Regions from separate parts of the Xenorhabdus sp. KJ12.1 genome, predicted to be linked through region 1. Evidence: riboswitches for the same ligand, from Rfam matches in the RefSeq annotation. Region 1 holds a riboswitch; the other holds the start of a gene.

Region 1 (3,151 bases):
TCTTCATCGTATTCTGTCTGCAATCTGTTATATTAACAATGCTTCTGAATGTGCATATTTTCGGGTGTTCATTAAGCCGTAGCAATAAAATATTTGATTCTCTTTCAATCGACCTTATCCTGTCGATTTCAGATTTGAGGAATAACAACTATGTCACAGCAGGTTGCCATATTTGATCTGGACGACACCCTGATCCGTGGGGATTCCAGTCTACTCTGGACGAATTATTTATGGGAAAAGCAGATCATTACTGACCCCCGCTTTATAGAAGCAGACCAGAAAATGATATCGGATTACAGTGCAGGGAAACTGAATATGCAGGAATATCTGTCAGTCAGTTTACAAGCCCTCTGCCAAATACCCCATGAACAAGTTGATATCTGGCTGACAGATTTTGTAGAAACGACAATCAAACCTCTCTTCTACCCCGCAGCGAAAACACAATTAGATATTTACCGCCAACAAAATATTCCCGTCATTATCATTTCTGCTACTGTTTCTTTCGTGGTGAAAAAAATCGCGGCTGTATTTGGCGTAAAAACCGCCATGGGGATTGATATGGTCATGAAAGATGGCTGTTATACCGGCGATATTGAAGGTGTCCCAACTTTCCGGGAAGGGAAAGTTACCCGCTTACAGCAATGGCTGACAGAACAGAATTTATCGCCACAACATATCTCTTTTTACACAGACTCATCGAACGACTTGCCGATGTGTTTCTTTGCCAGTGAAGTATTTACCGTGAATCCGGATGTAAAATTGCAGTCAGCAGCAGAAAAACATGGTTGGAAGCAATTGAGCTGGGCGTTAGCGCCACGGAATTAATATTAATACCTGACATCGGGCCAATACAAAAGGCTCGGTTTTCCGGTTGCAGTTTCCATAATCCCCTTTATACTCTGGGGTGTTTTCTTGTCGGAGTGCCTAGCGTTCAGCGTATATCACGGTGGACACAGGCTGAGACCGTTTATTCGGGATCCGCAGAACCTGATCGGGCTAATACCCGCGAAGGGAACAAGAGTAATCCCTCTGCTGATATGCTTTATTGCTTCTGTACAGATCTTCTGCCAGATAACACTGTTCAGCAATCATCATTACTCCCTGCGAGCTCCAGACAAGCAATTTTCTCAACTTAAGCCTGATTACAGGCGATCACACAGTCAGGAATTTGCTATGTCTAATGCTATTACTAATGATACCGTCACCTCCAGCGCAGATATTATCCCTACAACTGATATCTCCCCTAAAACTCATCCGGCACGTCCACGTAAAGCCCAACGGGATGCCGCACAGGAATTTATCAATTCAATTCAGGGTGTTACCTTCCCCAATTCACGTCGTATCTATCTGGAAGGTTCACGCGAGGATATTCAGGTTCCTATGCGTGAAATTCAGGTATCTCCTACACTGGTTGGCGGGACAAAAGAAGCGCCCCAATTTGAGGAAAATGAACCCGTACCTGTTTATGATACTTCCGGCCCTTATGGCGACCCTGAAGCCGTACTGGACGTACACGCAGGTTTACAGAAAATCCGCCAGCCGTGGATTGAAGAGCGCAATGACACAGAGCCTGTCACAACCCTCAGCTCTGATTTTACCCAACAGCGCCTAGCGGATGCCGGACTGGATCATCTGCGTTTTCACCATCGTCCCCACCCTTTGAAAGCGAAAATTGGCGAACGCGTTACCCAATTACACTACGCTCGTAAAGGCATTATCACGCCGGAGATGGAATTTATCGCCCTGCGGGAAAATATGGGGCGTGAACGTATCCGCGGTGAAGTGCTTCTCCAGCAGCATCCGGGGCAAAGTTTCGGTGCCAACTTACCGGAAAACATTACGCCGGAATTTGTGCGACAGGAAGTCGCTGCGGGCCGTGCGATTATTCCTGCCAACATTAACCACCCAGAATCTGAACCGATGATTATCGGGCGCAATTTTCTGGTGAAAGTGAATGCCAATATCGGTAATTCTTCCGTCACCTCTTCCATTGAAGAAGAAGTTGAGAAGCTGATCTGGTCTACCCGCTGGGGCGCGGATACCGTAATGGATCTTTCCACCGGGCGCTATATCCACGAAACCCGTGAATGGATACTGCGTAATAGCCCGGTGCCAATTGGTACAGTCCCCATCTATCAGGCGCTGGAAAAAGTCAATGGCATTGCGGAAAACCTGACGTGGGAAATGTTCCGCGATACGTTACTGGAACAGGCGGAACAGGGAGTCGATTACTTTACTATTCATGCCGGCGTTCTGCTGCGCTATGTTCCGATGACCGCCAAACGACTGACAGGCATTGTTTCCCGTGGTGGCTCCATTATGGCGAAATGGTGTCTCTCTCATCATCAGGAAAACTTCCTCTATACCCATTTCCGTGAAATTTGTGAAATCTGTGCCGCCTACGATGTTTCCCTTTCTCTGGGAGACGGCTTACGTCCCGGTTCCATTCAGGATGCCAATGATGAAGCACAGTTTTCCGAACTACATACACTGGGTGAACTGACCAAAATCGCCTGGGAATATGATGTTCAGGTGATGATCGAAGGGCCGGGACATATTCCGATGCAATTAATCCGCCGCAATATGACGGAAGAACTGGAACACTGCCACGAAGCGCCTTTCTACACATTAGGGCCACTGACAACCGATATCGCGCCGGGTTATGACCATTTCACCTCCGGTATTGGTGCAGCTATGATTGGCTGGTTCGGCTGTGCCATGCTCTGTTATGTCACGCCTAAAGAGCACCTTGGCCTGCCAAACAAAGAAGATGTGAAACAAGGGCTAATCACGTACAAAATCGCAGCTCATGCGGCAGATTTAGCGAAAGGCCATCCCGGTGCTCAAATCCGCGATAACGCCATGTCAAAAGCGCGTTTTGAATTCCGCTGGGAAGACCAGTTTAATCTGGCCCTTGATCCTGACACCGCCCGCGCTTATCACGATGAAACATTACCTCAGGAATCCGGTAAAGTTGCCCATTTCTGCTCCATGTGCGGGCCGAAATTCTGCTCAATGAAAATTACACAGGATGTGCGGGACTATGCCGCAAAACTGGAACAACAATCGGGTATGGAACAGATGTCCGAAGAATTTCGGATACATGGCAGCGAACTGTATCACCGGGCTGAGGATATCAACGATGTTAAAT
Region 2 (3,151 bases), on a different contig from region 1:
CACTTTCTTTCTGCGAGCTGGCAGTAAAGCGTTTACTTATCCGGCGACATTCTGCTGTTGCCTGCTCAAGCGCACGGGTCAGGCGGGAACGTTCTGCCTGATAATCGAGTGTTAACGCTTCAGATACCTGCTCAAGTGATGGCTGGGAACAATCCTGCCAGCCCTGAGCCATCGCAATACCCTGAGAGACCGCCAGTGCTTTGATGTGGGTCTGACAATACTGACTTGATAATCCACGAACCTGGGCCTGAGCAAGGATCGCCGCCAATTGCATGGCAAGAGTCACCATAAAAGACTCTTCACTTTCATCAAACGAGCGCCGCTCATTTTGTTGAACGACCAGAATCCCCTGCAATTGGCGGCGGTAGATGATCGGAACACCTAAAAAGGCCCGGAGATTCTCTTCTTTTACTTGAGGAATATATTTGAAGCTGGGGTGATCACGTACATCAGCAAGGTTGATTAACTCTGACAAGCGCCCGACTTCACCCACAACACCTTCGTCAAAGGAGAGGCTGACCGTGCGCTTTCCCGGCTTCTTCAACCCCCGGGTTGCCATCAGGTAATAACGCTGGCGCTGATGATCGGCCAGATAAATAGAACAAACATCCGTGTTCATTGCTAAACAGGTTTCATTAACTAACAGCTCAAGCGCTTCCGATAAATTCGTTGCCATCGCAACCTTTTCAACAATTTCCCGTAAGCGCATGAGCATAACAATTACCTAACTTCTTCTACGACGATAATAGGCTGAGTAGGGTTGTGGCGCTGATTCCTGTACTGGCATCACGATGGAGGAAAACTCTTTCATCACACGGCGATACACATCCCGTTTAAAGGAAACAACCTGCCTGACAGGGTACCAATAACTCACCCACCGCCAACCATCAAATTCTGGTGTACTACTGCGCTGCACATTAATCTCTTTTTCACTGCAAAGCAGCTGCAATAAAAACCAGCGTTGCTTTTGCCCTATACAGACGGGCTTTGTATCCCAACGCACCAAACGTTTGGGTAATTTGTAACGCAACCAGCTACGAGTGGAGGCTAAAACCCGTACATCTTTGCGACTTAAACCAACTTCTTCGAACAACTCACGATACATCGCTTGCTCTGGCGATTCTCCCGGATTGATACCTCCTTGGGGGAACTGCCATGAATGCTGTCCATAACGGCGGGCCCACAGAACCTGCCCCTGACGATTACAAATTACAATTCCTACATTCGGGCGGTAGCCATCATCATCGATCACCAGACTACCTCTCGATAAAACGAATTTGAAAAGATAGCTAATTGTTTCACACTCCCCTCAAGCGGTAAACCTCTATACCTAATGGATTTAGAATTGCATCCCGGCGGTAAGGAAACACCCCTTTGGAACTCGGATCTCCGCCTATTTATAAAACGATAGCAGGAATGTGAGCACAGCCAATAAATCAGAAAAAATAGTCAGAAAGATGTCAGATATATTAATGAGGCTTTGCAGTCACTACTTTAGCCTCTACAATATGCTCATCTCAACGGGGTGCGATTGTTGTCGGACAACATCGCTGAGAGCAAACCCGTAGAACCTGATCCGGTTGGTACCGGCGTAGGGATTTGAGCCACTACTCATTGATATATAGCAGTCATTTTATCAGACACTTTCTCAAATCCTTTACCAACCTGCTGGTCACTTGTTTAATTATGAGTGCTAATAACGATTATTAATAACCACTATTAATAACGACAGGAGAGCAAAGTGTTTAAGCGTTTATTTTCCCGGTTGATCGCAATCAGTGCATTATCGGTTTCTGCATGTGCCTTTGCTCAGGCAGCACAGGCTAAGCCTACACTGACTGTTTATACTTATGATTCGTTTGCCTCCGAGTGGGGAGCAGGCCCGGCTATTAAAAAAGCTTTTGAATCCGAGTGTGACTGTGAATTAAAACTCGTTGCGCTGGAGGATGGTGTTTCTTTACTGAACCGTATAAGAATGGAAGGTAAAAAAACCCAGGCTGATATCGTGCTGGGTTTAGATAATAACCTGATTCAGTCTGCTCAACAGACAGGGTTATTCACCCCTGTCAGCATTGATACCACAAAATTAAAACTGCCTTTCACCTGGAATAACAGTACTTTTATTCCCTACGATTACGGTTATTTTGCTTTTATTTACAATAAAAACACCCTGCCTAATCCCCCAAAAAGTATGGCTGAGCTCATTAACAGCCAGCAGAACTGGAAGATTATTTATCAGGACCCGCGCACCAGTACCCCCGGCTTAGGTTTTTTACTCTGGATGCAGGAACTCTATGGTGATAAGGCCGCACAAGAGTGGCAGAACATAGCCAAGAAAACGCTGACGGTAACTAAAGGCTGGAGTGAAGCCTACGGGTTATTCCTGAAAGGAGAAGGCGATATGGTGCTCAGCTATACCACCTCACCGGGCTATCACATCATGTCCGAGAAAAAGAATAATTATGCCGCAGCCATATTTGATGAGGGGCACTATTTACAGGTTGAAGTTGCTGCACAGCTGGCTTCAAGCAAGCAGCCTGAACTGGCTCAGAAATTCATGCAATTCATGCTTTCTCCAGCATTCCAGCAAGTTCTTCCGACTACACAGTGGATGTATCCTGTTACTGATATTCCTCTGCCAGAAGTGTTCAAACAACTGCCTGTGCCAGAGAAATCACTGCAATTCAACGCAGATGAAGTGGCAAAACACCGAATACAATGGATCCGTACATGGCAAAGTGCTGTAAGCCGTTAATCGCGGGTTGGTTATTGCCGGGGGTAATTGCCTCCGGCCTGTTGCTCCTCATTGCGCTTTCCGCTTTTGGTGTACTGTTTTTTTATGCGCCTGAAAGTCACTGGCAGGTATTTCTGAATGACAGCTATTTGTGGCATGTGATTCGTTTTACTTTCTGGCAAGCATTTTTATCCGCCTTATTTTCAGTGATACCCGCCATATTTCTGGCCAGAGCGCTCTATCGCCGCCGTTTTCCGGGCAGAACGCTTTTCCTACGCCTGTGTGCCATGACGCTGGTTCTGCCGGTTTTAGTCGCTCTGTTTGGCATACTGACTGTTTACGGACGCGTTGGCTGGCTGGCCAGTCTTTGCCAGTGGATAGGGATTGAATACCATTTCACGCCTTACGGCCTTCAGG

What was found. A riboswitch is a leader RNA that binds a small molecule or an ion and turns the genes downstream of it on or off. The one in region 1 is predicted to bind thiamine pyrophosphate.
Region 2: another riboswitch for thiamine pyrophosphate. It lies ahead of thiB (thiamine ABC transporter substrate binding subunit); the one in region 1 lies ahead of thiC (phosphomethylpyrimidine synthase ThiC).

The regions. Positions count from the first base shown of each region.
Region 1 is NZ_CAWNQH010000116.1:135,834-138,984, forward strand. It holds gene AACS92_RS22105 (HAD family hydrolase) at 151-825, shown strand; TPP riboswitch at 907-1,031, shown strand; gene thiC (phosphomethylpyrimidine synthase ThiC) at 1,174-3,151, shown strand, end outside; gene thiE (thiamine phosphate synthase) at 3,143-3,151, shown strand, end outside.
Region 2 is NZ_CAWNQH010000094.1:84,206-87,356, forward strand. It holds gene ptsP (phosphoenolpyruvate--protein phosphotransferase) at 1-715, opposite strand, end outside; gene rppH (RNA pyrophosphohydrolase) at 725-1,252, opposite strand; TPP riboswitch at 1,512-1,616, shown strand; gene thiB (thiamine ABC transporter substrate binding subunit) at 1,742-2,755, shown strand; gene thiP (thiamine/thiamine pyrophosphate ABC transporter permease ThiP) at 2,731-3,151, shown strand, end outside.